3 regions of the Leclercia adecarboxylata genome follow, and region 2 is predicted to be linked to each of the others. Evidence: predicted binding sites of a transcription regulator. Region 2 holds the regulator's gene; each other region holds the start of a gene.

Evidence for each region. Region 2 encodes sigma-54, which starts transcription at its own class of promoters, with help from an activator protein. Its sites were predicted from a motif close to GTTGGCACANNTTTCGCTNT; they were not measured.
Region 1: the regulator sigma-54 is predicted to act here: its motif matches at 2,715-2,734, upstream of FHN83_RS02445 (branched-chain amino acid ABC transporter substrate-binding protein).
Region 3: the regulator sigma-54 is predicted to act here: its motif matches at 2,346-2,365, upstream of glnK (P-II family nitrogen regulator).

Annotation. Positions count from the first base shown of each region.
Region 1 is NZ_CP040889.1:121,247-126,029, reverse strand. Features, by position in the region: gene livM (high-affinity branched-chain amino acid ABC transporter permease LivM) at 1-405, opposite strand, end outside; gene FHN83_RS02450 (ABC transporter permease subunit) at 416-1,330, opposite strand; gene FHN83_RS02445 (branched-chain amino acid ABC transporter substrate-binding protein) at 1,428-2,549, opposite strand; gene FHN83_RS02440 (YecA family protein) at 2,970-3,638, shown strand; gene tyrP (tyrosine transporter TyrP) at 3,735-4,783, opposite strand, start outside.
Region 2 is NZ_CP040889.1:1,522,830-1,527,612, reverse strand. Features, by position in the region: gene mtgA (monofunctional biosynthetic peptidoglycan transglycosylase) at 1-51, shown strand, start outside; gene npr (PTS phosphocarrier protein NPr) at 48-320, opposite strand; gene rapZ (RNase adapter RapZ) at 317-1,171, opposite strand; gene ptsN (PTS IIA-like nitrogen regulatory protein PtsN) at 1,217-1,708, opposite strand; gene hpf (ribosome hibernation promoting factor) at 1,791-2,078, opposite strand; gene rpoN (RNA polymerase factor sigma-54) at 2,101-3,534, opposite strand; gene lptB (LPS export ABC transporter ATP-binding protein) at 3,582-4,307, opposite strand; gene lptA (lipopolysaccharide ABC transporter substrate-binding protein LptA) at 4,314-4,783, opposite strand, start outside.
Region 3 is NZ_CP040889.1:3,176,278-3,181,060, reverse strand. Features, by position in the region: gene tesB (acyl-CoA thioesterase II) at 1-544, shown strand, start outside; gene amtB (ammonium transporter AmtB) at 640-1,926, opposite strand; gene glnK (P-II family nitrogen regulator) at 1,960-2,298, opposite strand; gene FHN83_RS16915 (SmdB family multidrug efflux ABC transporter permease/ATP-binding protein) at 2,495-4,273, opposite strand; gene FHN83_RS16910 (SmdA family multidrug ABC transporter permease/ATP-binding protein) at 4,266-4,783, opposite strand, start outside.

The DNA.
Region 1 (4,783 bases), 1.4 Mb from region 2:
GTAGATCAACCCGAGGATCGCCACCGTCAGCACGTATTTGGTGGCAACAAACGGGAAGCAGACCGCCAGGGTGACGATCAGCGGCAGGATCCAGCGCATCCGGCTTTTGTACTCCGGCGGGCGGACGTACACCCCCGAGTTATCGTTATCGAAACGCGCCAGCACGCGTCTGCCCGGCGCGGTCATTAAGAAGGCGCTGAGTAAAAAACGCCCGGTCATCACCGTGGCGATGATCCACACCAGCCGCCGCCCTTCGAAGTTAAAGCTGTAGCCATCCAGCACCACGCCCGCCACCGGGCCAAAGATAATCAGCGCGACCATCCCGGCAAAAATGGCATCGAGGATGCAGCGTTTAAGTGAAAACCCGTCGTGCGCCACGGGCTGCGAAACGATCTGTGACGTCATTTTGCTTCCCTCATACTTTGGCCACGACAGGGCGGCCAAGCAGTCCCTGAGGACGGAAAATAAGGATCACCACCAGCAATCCAAAGGAGAACACATCTTTATAATCGGAGTTCACCATCCCGGAGAACTGCGCCTCGGCAATGCCAAGGATAAGTCCCCCTAACATGGCGCCCGGCAGGGAGCCGATCCCCCCGAGCACGGCGGCGGTAAAGGCCTTAATGCCGATGATAAACCCGGCGTAAAAATCAAAGGTGCCGTAGTTCATGGTGATCAGCACCCCCGCCAGTCCGGCCATCGCCGCGCCAATCACAAACACCAGGGAGATGATCCGGTCGGTATTAATACCCAGAATTGACGCCATCTTGCGGTCCTGCTGCACCGCGCGGCACATCCGCCCTAAACGGGTATTGCTGATTATCCAGGTGAGCACCAGCATGCCGGTGAACGAGGCGATAAGAATAAAGACCTTGGTGTAGGTGATCTGCACAAAGCCTTCGCCAATGTGGAAGCGCAGCACGCCGTCCAGCATGGTAGGCACCCCCTGCTGGCGCGGACCCTGGCTGATCTGGGCGTAGTTTTGCAGGATCAGCGACATGCCGATGGCGGAGATCAGCGGGGCCAGACGCGTGGAGTTACGCAGTGGCTTATAGGCGATGCGCTCGATGGTCCAGCCGTACACCCCCGTCACCACGATGGTAAAGACCAGCGTGCCGAGGATCAGCAGCGGGAAAGATTCCAGTCCGAAGAAGGAGAGGAGCGCCAGGCCGATAGCGCAGAGGTAGGCGGAGATCATATACACTTCGCCGTGGGCGAAGTTAATCATGCCGATAATGCCGTATACCATGGTGTAGCCGATGGCTATCAATCCGTAGACGGAGCCCAGCGTTAAGCCATTGATTAACTGCTGCAGAAAGAAAGTTTCCATCATCGCGCGCTCGTGTTTCAGGCCGCGGGGGAGGCGGCCCGTTGGTTATAGTGCGTCGGCATGTCGCCATACCGACGTTGAGCGTGATTCCGTCCGGTTACTGCACTTCCTTATATTTACCTTTGTCGTCCCACTGGTACACCACGTAGTCGGAGACTTTCAGGTCACCTTTGCTGTCCCAGGATTTTTTGCCCATCACGGTATCCACCGAATTGGCCTTCAGCCATTCGCTGGCTTTGGCCGGATCGGCGCCGCCGGCGGCTTTAAAGGCCGCAGCAATGGCCTGGATAGAGGCGTAGGAGTAGAGGGTGTAGCCTTCCGGCTCAAACTTGCTGGCGCGGAACTTCTCGATCACCGCTTTGCCTTCCGGGATCAGGCGTGGATCTTTGCCGAAGGTCATGTAGATGCCGTTGGTGTACTGCGCGCCACCGGCGGCGGTGACCATCTCTTCGTTGACGATGCAGTCTCCGGAGAAGAATTTCGCCTGCACGCCCTGCTCACGCATCTGACGCACCAGCGGACCCGCTTCCGGGTGACAACCGCCGAAGAAGACCACGTCCGGCTTCTGGGCGCCAATTTTGGTCACCAGGGCGTTAAAGTCTTTCTCACCGCGCGACAGCCCTTCGTACATCACGTCCTTAACGCCGCGTTTCGCCAGCGCCGCTTTGGTGGCATCCGCCAGACCCTGGCCGTAGGTATCTTTGTCGTGGATGATCACCACCCGTTTGGCTTTCAGCTTATCAATAATGAAATCGCTGGCGACCTGGCCCTGCTGGTCGTCGCGTCCGCACATGCGGAACATGTCGCTCATGCCGCGCTCGGTGATCTGCGGGTTAGTGGAGCCTGGGGTGATCGCCAGCACGCCCGCGTCGTTATAGACCTCGGAGGCCGGCATGGTGGAGGAGGAGCAAAAGTGGCCGACCACGGCTTTGACTTTATCCTGGTCAACCAGACGGTTGGCAACCGAGACGGCCTGTTTCGGTTCACAGGCGTCATCTCCCTGCACCAGTTTGATCTTCTCGCCATTAATGCCGCCCGCGGCGTTGATGTCTTCCGCAGCCTGCGTTGCGCCGTGCCAGTACTGATCCCCGTACGTTGCGTTCGGCCCGGTAAAGGGACCCGCCACGCCAATCACGATATCAGCCTGGGCGGAAAACGCCGTGACCAGGCAGCCTGCCATTACAAGAGAAAGAGGACTTCTGATGAATTTCAGCGACATTATTATGTACCTTTTCTGAGTGGTTTTTTGCACGAACCCTGTGTAGTCGAACGCCATGAGGCGTACCCAATCCAAAAGCATTGCACTAAACGGACTGCACTATACGGACGACAAACTGCAGAAACAGGCGAGGTTTTCTGACGCATCTCCTCGACAGAACAACGTTAAGCAAAATGGTTGCCAGAACGGGCAGCTATTGCCATGTTTCGACAATTTTCAGTATAGAGCGCCGTTTTAAGCCACCCGGCGGCACGAAGTGAAATTACAGCGGGGATCACATCTCATTAACAACAAAGCACATAAGTTGTGCAACGGTCACGATTTGCGCCATTTTGCACCAGCATAGCCCGCGCAATTAGCAGGGGGAGGCGCGGTTTCTGTGTTACCCTGCACGCAAATCTATTCTGCAGGAGAAGCACCATGACCCAAGGCCCGTTAAACGAAACCGAAATGGAGTGGCTGGAAGAGACCTTAATGACCTACGGTCATGACGACGAGTCCGTTATGGACGTCTCAGAACTCGACGGCATGCTGACCGCGGTACTGTCTGGCCCGATGGTGGTTGAGCCGGATCGCTGGCTGGTGGCGGTATGGGGCGGGGAGAAAAACATTCCGCGCTGGAAGAACGATCGCGAGATGAACCGCTTTATCGATCTCTGCTTCAAGCATATGAACGATATCGCCGAGCGCCTGAGCGACTACCCGGATCAGTTTGAACCGATGTTCGGCATGAACGATGTCGAGGGGCAAACCTATACCGTGGTGGAAGAGTGGTGCTTCGGCTATATGCGCGGCGTGGCGCTGACCGACTGGTCGTCCCTGCCGGAGTCCCTGCGCGCCGATCTGGATCTGATTGCGCTGCACGGTTCCGAAGAGAACTTTGATCGTCTGGATACCTTAACCGAAGAGGAGTTCCAGCAGAGCATTGAGGGCATTCGCCCGGCAGCGCTGCGCCTCTATAACTACTGGATTGCCAACCCGCAAGAGCCGGTCGCTCAGCAGCCGGTGATCAACGGCACCAAAGTAGGGCGTAACGACCCTTGTCCGTGCGGCAGCGGCAAAAAATTCAAGAACTGCTGTCTGCATTAACAGCGCCCATTTCTGCCGGGTGGCGCTTCGCTTACCCGGCCTACAAAACCCTTCGTAGGCCCGCGCAAGCGAAGCGCCGCCGGACATTAATGCGCTTTATCCCACTTCCGGCAACAGACCCGCCGCAATTCCGAACTGCACGAGGATTATCACGATCCCGCAGGCAAAGACCAGACAGAGCGCAGGCTTACCGCCAGGCACCCGGTAGTCGCCGTCAGGGTGGTGTTTACGGCTTTGCCAGACCAGCAGCGATGGCAACAGCAGTGCCAGTACCGCCAGCGCAACCCCCGCATAGCCCAACGCCATCACAAACCCGCGTGGATAGAACAGAGCAAAGGCCAGCGGCGGCAGGAAGGTGATCGCCCCGGTCTGGATGCGTCCGCTCACCGTCCGGCTGCGCTGGAACAGATCTGCCAGATAATCAAACAGACCCAGCGCCACGCCGAGGAAAGAGGTCGCCAGCGCGAGGTCGGCAAACAGATGCACCGCCAGCTCAACGTGCGGCGACGCAACCACTTCACGCAGGGCCTGCAGCAGCCCGTTAAGCCCGCTGTGGCTGGCCAGCATCCCCATAAAGCTCGACGAGTTAATGCTGCCGAGCGTCACCATCTGCCAGAAGATGTAGGCCACCAGCGGAATGGCGCTGCCGGTAATAAAGATCCAGCGCAGCTTACGCACGTTGCCGTTCATATAGCTGACGATGCTCGGCACGCTACCGTGGAAACCAAACGAGGTAAAAATCACCGGGATGGCCGATAGCGCTAACCCTTTCTCCAGCGGCAGCGTCAGTAAGTTGACCTTATGAATGTGCGGCGCAAGCAGCGCCAGCATCACCACGAGGAAAATAATTTTTGCCGAGAACAGGAAGCGGTTAAACAGATCCACCAGCGAGGTGCCGACGCAGACCACGCCCCCGCCAATCAGGGTAAAGAAGATCACGCCAGTAGTAGGGGAGATATCGGCGTTGAACCAGTCGTTGACGCTGGAGGCGATCAGCTCCCCGGCTCCGCTGATATAGGCCGCGGTGAGGGCATACATCAGGAACATCATGCTGAAGCCAGTGATCCACTGGCCGAATCGCCCCAGATAACGCCCGGCCAGCGACCCCAGCCCGGTATCGGCGGGAACGTGCTGATACACCTCAA
Region 2 (4,783 bases):
ATGCGCCAGCTGGGTGGCGAAGGCTTTATGCAGGCTAATAAGCTGCATTAATCTTCATCAAATCCGGCGTTAAACAACGCAATCACCGCCGCCAGCGCCTCGACTTCCTGCGGGCCGGTGGCTTCGATTTCAATCTGACGGCCCTTCGCCGAATCCAGCATCAGCAGAGCAATTACGCTGTTGGCTTCGGCTTCGGTGCCTTCGTCATTACGCAGCAGAACTTCCGCGTCAAACCCCTGCATCAGTTCAAATAACTTCATCGCCGGGCGTGCGTGCATGCCCAGCTTGTTGGTGATTTCAACGGTCTGCTTTACGGTCATGTTTTACGTTTTTCCAGCGTACGATGACGGGACTGCACGTTTTTACCGCGCGAGCGGAAATAGTCAGCCAGTTGCTCAGCAATATAGACCGAACGGTGTTTGCCCCCGGTACAGCCAATCGCCACCGTTAAGTAGCTGCGATTGTTTGTCTCGAGCATTGGCAACCAGAGTTCAAGATAGCTGCGCGTCTGATAGATAAAGTTATGCACTTCCGTATGTCTGTCAAGGAACGCGGCGACGGGCTTATCGAGGCCGGTCATCGGACGCAGCTTCGGATCCCAGTGCGGGTTCGGTAAGAAGCGCACGTCGAACACGTAGTCTGCATCGATTGGAATGCCGTGCTTAAAGCCGAACGATTCAAAGACCATCGTCAGTTCGCGTTCGCGTTTGCCCAGCAGACGGGTACGCAGCATCTCCGCCAGTTCATGGACCGACATTTCAGAGGTGTCGACGATCAGATCGGCGCGGGAGCGCAGCGGCTCCAGCAAATCGCTCTCCTGGTCGATAGCGCTTTCCAGCGACAGGTTTTTGCTGGAGAGCGGATGCAGGCGGCGGGTATCGCTGTAGCGACGGATCAGCGTGTTGCGATCGGCGTCAAGGAACAGAAGCTGAGGTGAAAATGCTTCCGGCAAGCTGCTCATCGCCTGCTCAAAGATCTCCGGCGATTCAGGCATATTACGAACGTCGATGCTGACCGCGGCAGAAATCTGCCGATCCGCCAGCGAACGCGCCAGGTCGGGCAGCAGCACCACCGGCAGGTTATCCACGCAGTAAAAGCCCATATCTTCCAGCGCGCGCAGGGCGACCGATTTTCCGGACCCCGAACGCCCGCTGACGATCATCAGCACCATGTACCGTTTCTCCTCAGGACTACAGATGTCAAAGCCATCACCCGATTACGCATCATCCTGATTGCCTTCCGTTTCCGTAATAATTTGATAGAGCTCTTCGTCGCTCTGCGCCGCACGCAAACGGCGACAGATGGTTTTATCCGCCAGACGTTTGGCCACCAGCGAAAGCGTATGCAGATGCGTTTTAGTCTGATCGGCTGGCACCAGCAGGGCAAACAGCAGATCGACAGGCTGGTTATCAATGGCATCAAAGGCGATAGGTGTTTCCAGTTGAACAAACACCCCTACAGCACGCAGAGTATCCTCTTCCAGTTTGCCATGGGGAATGGCGATGCCGTTGCCGATGCCGGTACTGCCCATTTTCTCACGGGTCAGGATCGCTTCAAAGACCACTTGTGGCGGCAGGCTCAGCTGTTTTGCGGCCAGTTCACTGATGATCTCCAGCGCACGTTTTTTGCTCTGGCAGTGAACGGCACTGCGGGTACATTCCTGATTAAGGACACTGCTCAGTTGTAGAGTGGAATCGTTATTCATCATAATTTCACCTAAGCGCTAACTGTACAAAGGGCCCGTTGTGTTTCACAACAGGCCGACCTGCACCCGTTAACTGCCCGGACAATTAGTGTTGTTTCAGTTTATCTTTATGTTTGTTTAGCTGTCGTGCCAGCTTGTCGATCAAGCCGTCGATAGCCGCGTACATGTCCTGCCCTTCCGCACTGGCATGGATTTCGCCCCCGTTGACGTGCAGGGTAGCATCCGAGATATGAGTCACTTTTTCCACTTTTAACACAACGTAGACCTGGTTGATCCTCTCAAAATACTGCTCGAGCTTGGCGAATTTAGTATTCACAAAATCGCGCAGGGCCTCAGTGATCTCGACGTTATGTCCAGTGATGTTGAGCTGCATAGTGTCTTCCTTATCGGTTGTGTCAGACCAGTTGTTTACGCTGGTTTGACGGCGGAATGGATAAAGACTCTCGATACTTCGCAACAGTGCGGCGTGCCACCATGATACCTTGTTCGGACAGCATGGTGGTCAACTTACTGTCACTCAGTGGTTTCGCGGGGTTTTCCGCGGCGATTAACTTTTTCACCAGCGCCCGGATCGCCGTCGACGAGGCTTCGCCGCCGCCTTCGGTGTTGACATGGCTGGAGAAAAAATACTTAAGCTCAAAAATACCGCGCGGGCTGTGAAGATACTTCTGCGTCGTCACGCGTGAAATTGTCGATTCGTGCATCTCGACGGCCTGGGCAATATCGGCCAGCACCATCGGCTTCATAAACTCTTCACCCTGCTCAAAAAACGCCTGCTGCTGCTCGACGATGCAGCGGCTGACGCGCAGCAGGGTATCATTGCGGCTCTCCAGGCTTTTGATCAGCCAGCGTGCCTCCTGCAGATTGCTGCGGATAAACTGGTTATCCGAGTCGTTGCGGGAGCTGGTGCACATTGAGGCGTACTGCTGATTAATTTGCAGGCGGGGGATGCTGTCGGAATTCAGCTCCACGGTCCACAGACCGTTATGCTTACGCACCAGCACATCAGGAATGACATACTCGGGCTCGCTGGTCTGGATGGACTGCCCCGGGCGCGGATCCAGCGACTGAATCAGATTGACCGCTTCTTTCAGCACCTCTTCTTTCAGTCGCGTCACACGCATCAGTGAACGGAAGTCGTGGTTGGCCAGCAGATCCAGATGTTCGCTGATGATAAGCCGGGCCTCTTCCAGCCACGGGGTCTCTTTCACAAACTGCGAAAGCTGAATCAGCAGACAATCGCGCAAATCGCGCGCGGCGACGCCGATCGGGTCAAAACGCTGCACGCGTTTCAGAACCGCTTCGACCTCTTCAATCTCAATATCATCGTCGCCGATGCTCTCCAGGATATCGTCCAGCGACACGGTCAAATAGCCGGTCTCATCGACGGCATCCACAATGGAGGTGGCGATGGCACGATCGGTATCGGAAAACGGCGTCAGCTCCACCTGCCACATCAGGTAATCCTGCAGCGACTGGGTGGTTTCACCCTGATACACCGGTAACTCGTCATCCTGATAGTCTGCCCGCGTGCCGGATGGGGTTCCGGCGGTGTAGATCTCATCCCAGCTGGCATCGAGCGGGAGTTCGTCAGGCATCTCTTTCTGCTCTAACGCATCAACCGTGTCGAGGGTTTCGTTATCCTGGGTTTGCTGAGTTTCTACCTCGTCGTGAAGATCGGTTTGCTCGAGGAGGGGGTTACTGTCCAGCGCTTGCTGGAGCTCCTGCTGAAGTTCCAGCGTCGACAGCTGCAACAGACGAATGGCCTGTTGTAACTGCGGCGTCATGGCCAGCTGTTGGCTGAGCCTTAATTGCAAACCTTGCTTCATGTTCAGAGCATTTTTCTCCGTTTACGCGAGACTTAGCTTCTACCCTATCAGAGTCTGAAGTCTTCCCCAAGGTACACGCGCTTAACATGATCGTCTTCGAGGATCTGCTGCGGGGTACCGTGGGCGATAAGATGGCCCTGGCTGACGATATAAGCACGCTCACACACCGCCAGCGTTTCGCGCACGTTGTGGTCGGTGATAAGAACGCCAAGACCACTGTCCCGCAGATGCTCAATAATACGTTTGATATCAATAACCGAAATCGGGTCTACACCGGCAAAAGGTTCATCGAGCAGAATAAATTTCGGATTGGCTGCCAGCGCGCGGGCAATTTCCACACGGCGGCGTTCACCACCGGAAAGCGCCTGACCCAGGCTGTCGCGCAGGTGCTCAATATGGAACTCTTCCATCAGCTCGTTGGCGCGATCCTGACGCTGCTCAGAGGTCAAATCATCGCGGATCTGCAGTACGGCCATCAGGTTGTCGTAAACGCTCAGACGGCGAAAAATCGAGGCTTCCTGCGGCAGATAGCCGATGCCGCGACGCGCACGCGCGTGCAGGGGCAGCAGGCTGATATCTTCATCATCAATGATGATGTTACCCGCATCGCGCGGCACAATGCCCACAACCATGTAAAACGTGGTGGTTTTACCCGCACCGTTAGGACCCAACAGGCCGACAATCTCGCCGGAGTTAACGGTCAAACTGACATCTTCCACTACGCGGCGGCCCTTATAGGCTTTGGCGAGATTCTTTGCAGTTAATGTTGCCATAACGAATTAGTTACTCTTTTTCTGTGCCGGGGCCTGAGTGCTGTTTTTGTCCTGCAGCTGCGATGGAACCAGTACGGTAGTCACGCGTTTGCCTTTTTCACTGAAGGCCTGCATTTTTTGTTCTTTAACCAGGTAAGTGATCTTGTCGCCCGTGATGTTGCTGTCGAGCTGCTCCAGGTACGCATTACCGGTAAGAATCACAAAATCTTTCGCCAGCTCGTAGTGCATCTGGGAAGCGTGGCCTTTCACCGGCTTACCGTTATCCTGCATCTGGTAGAAGGTGGCCGGGTTGCCGTAGCCATCGATAATCTCTTTTCCGTCCTCACCGCCAGGACGCGTCACCACGACTTTATCGGCGTTGATTTTGATGGTGCCCTGAGTCACGACCACATTGCCGGTAAAGGTCACCACGTTGCCCTGCATATCGAGTGATTGCGTGTCAGATTCGATATGGATCGGCTGCTCGGTATCACCCG
Region 3 (4,783 bases), 1.7 Mb from region 2:
ATCGTTCCAGGCCCCGGAGCCAGGCTATGAGCATCAGAAGACGATGCCGCCAGCCCCTGCGCCTGACGCGTTGCGTTCCGAGACCGACATTGCCCGCGCGCTGGCGCATCTATTGCCCCCGCAGGTTAAAGAGAAGTTTCTCTGCGACAAGCCGCTGGAGATCCGCCCGGTCGAGTTTCATAACCCGATGAAAGGCCACATCGCAGAGCCTGCCCGTCAGGTGTGGATCCGCGCCAACGGCACCATGCCGGAAGATTTCCGCGTGCATCAGTATCTGCTGGGTTATGCCTCGGACTTTAACTTCCTGCCGGTTGCCCTGCAGCCGCACGGCGTGGGCTTCCTTGAGAAAGGGATGCAGGTTGCGACGATCGACCATTCGATGTGGTTCCACCGTCCGTTCAATATGAATGAGTGGCTGCTCTACAGCGTGGAGAGCACTTCGGCATCCAGCGCTCGCGGGTTTGTGCGCGGTGAATTCTATACCCAGGATGGCGTGCTGGTGGCATCCACCGTGCAGGAAGGGGTGATGCGTAATCGGGGATAATGTAAAAAGCCGGGTGGCGGCTTCGCCTTACCCGGCCTACGGTACTCTCTCTTGTAGGCCCGGTAAGCGTAGCGCCACCGGGCAAGACTCTCGAATCACGCGTTATACGCATTCTCGCCGTGGCTGTTGACGTCCAGACCTTCGCGCTCCTGCTCTTCCGGTACGCGCAGCCCAACCGTCATGTCCGCCAGCTTGTAGCCGATAAAGGCAACCACGCCCGACCAGACTACCGTGATGGCGATACTTTCCAACTGCACCAGAACCTGATGGCCCATGGTCACGCCTTCTGCGTAGCCTACGCCGCCCAGAGAGGTTGAAGCGAAGATGCCGGTCATGATGCAGCCGACAATACCGCACACGCCGTGGACGCCAAACACGTCACAAGGGTCATCCACACGCAGAACACGTTTCAGCGCCGTCACGCCCCACAGACCGGCCAGACCCGCCACGATACCGACGATCAGCGCGCCACCGACACCAACAAAACCACAGGCAGGGGTAATACCTACCAGACCGGCAATCGCACCGGAACAGGCGCCCAGCAGAGAAGGCTTACCGCGTACCGCCCACTCGCCAAAGATCCAGGAGAGGATGGCTCCCGCCGTCGCGACAACGGTGTTCACGAAGGCCAGGGCCGCGATTTCGTTTGCCGCACTGGCTGAACCGGCGTTGAAGCCAAACCAGCCAAAGTAGAGGATCGCCGTACCGGTAAAGACCATCGGCAGGTTGTGCGGTTTGAACGCTTCTTTGCCAAAACCGACGCGTTTGCCAATCAGGTAAGCACCGACAAGCCCAGCTACCGCGGCGTTGATATGCACAACGGTACCGCCCGCAAAGTCCAGCGCGCCATGAGAAGCCAGCAGACCGCCGCCCCAGACCATATGCGCCACCGGCACGTAGGAGAGGGTCAGCCACACCACCACGAAGATTAATACGGCGGAGAAGCGGATACGTTCCGCCAGCGCCCCGACAATCAGCCCCACGGTGATACAGGCGAACGAACCCTGGAACGCCACGTGGATGTACTGATAGAAGCTGCCCATCACCGCGGTCAGTTCGATATTTTTCAGCATTGCCCAGTTAAAGCTGCCGAAGAAGGCGTTGCCCTCCCCGAAGGCCAGCGAATAGCCGTAGACCACCCACAGCACGCAAACCAGCGCAAAGGTCACCGTTACCTGAGTGAGCATGGAGAGGACGTTTTTGCCGCGGATCAAGCCGCCGTAAAACAGCGCGATCCCCGGAATGGTCATAAAGAGCACCAGCGCGGTGCAAATCATCATAAAGGCGTTATCGGCTTTGTCTGCTACCGCGGGTGCAGCCATTGCCAGGCCCGGCAACAGCGCCAGAGACCCCAGACCTGCTTTAAGTGTTGTTGTGTTCATTTTCTCGATCCCTATCACTGTGTGCCTGCTGTTTTACAGTGCCGCTTCGTCGGCTTCGCCTGTACGAATGCGAATAACGCGTTGCAGCTCAGCAACGAAAATTTTGCCGTCGCCAATTTTGCCGGTGTAGGCTGCTTTGCTAATTACGTCGATGACTTCATCCAGCTGATCGTCGGCAATCGCTACGTCAATCTTCACTTTTGGCAGGAAGTTGACGCTGTATTCCGCACCACGGTAAAGCTCTGCATGCCCCTTCTGACGACCGAAGCCTTTCACTTCGGTAACGGTCAGCCCCTGAATACCCATTGAAGAGAGTGCTTCGCGCACGTCTTCGAGTTTGAATGGTTTGATTACCACGGTAACCAGCTTCATATATCCCTCCAGTCAGAATTCGGTTTTGGCGAGCCAACGAAAGAGGTATTGCAAGGGGTGTGCCAAAAGTGAAAAGAGAGGGAATACGAGGCACGGCGAAGGCGTGACGAAAAAAAACGCACCATGACAGTGCAAGGTGCGTTTCATTTTTGCACCAACCGATTCAGCGGCTGGCTGGTTGCTTAATTTTAGTGCATCAGGCGCTGAGAGATTCCTCACGGGCGCTGGCGGCCAGCTCTTCCCCGGCCAGCTGCAGCTGATACATTTGCCAGTAACGCCCTTTTGCTTCAAGCAGTTGCTTATGGGTGCCGCGCTCAACCGCCTGGCCGCGATGAAGCACCAGAATGGTATCCGCCTCTACGATGGTCGAAAGACGGTGGGCAATCACCACCAGGGTGGTGTGTTCGCGTACCGCGGCCAGCGCCTGCTGGATAGCCTGCTCGGTACCGGAATCGATGCTGGCGGTAGCTTCATCCAGAATCAACACCTGCGGGGTATCAATCAGCACCCGGGCCAGCGCCAGCAGCTGCTTTTGCCCGACAGACAGGTTATTCCCCTGCTCGCCGAGCCGTGTATGAATGCCGTCGTGCAGACCGCGCGCCAGCTCCGCCAGCTGCACTTTCTCCAGTACGTCCCAGACCTGCTCCTCGCTGAACGGTCGGCCCAGCGTCACGTTGGCAAAGAAGGTATCAGCCAGCACCACCGGATCCTGCTGCACCATCGCTACCCCTTTACGCAGTACGCTGTGGCTCAGGCTCGACAGCGGACGTCCGTCAAGGCGGATTTCCCCTTCGGTGAGCGGGTAGTAGCCCATCAGCAGGCTGGCGAGGGTGCTTTTACCGCTGCCGGTATGCCCCACCAGCGCCACAAAGCTGCGGGACGGCACCGTCAGGTTGATATCCTGCAGCACCAGCCGATCGTCGCGATAGGCAAAGGAGACGTTGTCAAAATCAATTGTCCCGCTTTGCAGTTCGCACTCGTCATCGCCATACGCCTGGCGCGGGCGATCCATCAGCTCAAAGACGCGCTCACCGGCCACCACCGCCTGTTGCAGCATCGACTGCTGGGTGGTGAGTTCGATCAGCGGCTCGTTAAGACGCCCGAGATAGCTGATAAAGGCATACAGCACCCCGACTTCGATGGTGCCACCGGCGGCAAAGCCAAACTGCATCAGCAGCCCGCACAGCACCAGCGCCGAGAACAGGCTTAACAGCGGGCGCAGCAGGAAACCGTCCAGACGCAGGGTCTGCATGCGGGCCATATAGTGGGAGCGGCTGGCTTCGCCCATCCGCTCGCCAAAACGCGCCTGCTGGCGGAACTGCTGGATAACGCTCATGCCGTTGATGACCTCGTTAAAGCCATCGTTGATATCCGCCAGATAGGCCCGCACGCGACGCACAATCGGCGTGCTGTAGCGCTGGTAGATGATCATCACAATCATTACCGCCGGGAAAATCGCCATCGCCACCAGCGCCATGCGCCATTCGAGGCTGAACATCGCCACCAACATCGCGCCCACCAGGGCGGCGCTGCGCAGTACCGTAGCCACCACGGTGACATACAGGTCGCGGATCACTTCCGTATCGTTGGTGACGCGGGAGATGATCTGCCCGACTGGCTGGGTATCAAACGCGCTCAGGGGCTGGCGCAGGGCGGCATCCATCACGTCGGTACGCAGCTGCTGCACCACCCCGACGGCAGCCTGGTTAAACAGCAGCGACTGGGCATAGTGCAGCCCGGCCGCCAGCAGCTGCAGGCCAACGTAGGCCACCGCCAGCCCGGTGACTAAACCGAGCGGGAGATAATTTTTTGCCACCATGTTGTCGATGAAATAGCTGATCAGCAGCGGGCCGGTTACTTCGGCAATCGCCGCAATCCACAGCAGCACGACAGCCAGCGACAGCGGCTTGCGCCACGGCGAACCATACGCCAGCAGGCGCTTAAGGGTGGGCCACAGCTGGGAAAAACTACGCATCGGCGGCCTCCTCGTCGGTTTCCGGCACGTCATCCAGTGCCGCTTCCAGTTGTTGATAACGATACATATCGCGATACCAGCCCGGCTGTTCCGCCAGCTGTTCATGCTGGCCGCGCTGGGCAATATGCCCGTGCTGCATCACCAGAATTTCGCTCGCCTCGGTCAGAGCCGACAGACGATGGGCGCTGATGATCACCGTGCGCCCTTCTCCCCACTGGCGCAGGTTGTGCAGGATCTGGTGTTCGGTGCGGCCATCGACCGCAGAAAGGGCATCGTCGAGGATCAGAACCTCGGCATTCAGCAGCAGCGCGCGGGCGATGGAAATGCGCTGTTTTTGCCCTCCCGAGAGCATTACGCCGCGTTCGCCCACTTCGGTTTCGTACCCCTGCGGCAGGCGCAGGATGTCGTCATGAACGCTGGCGAGACGGGCGACGTGCTCAATCTCTTCCTGGGTCGCATGCGGGCAACCGAGGGCGATATTGTTGGCGACGCTATCGGAGAAGAGGAACG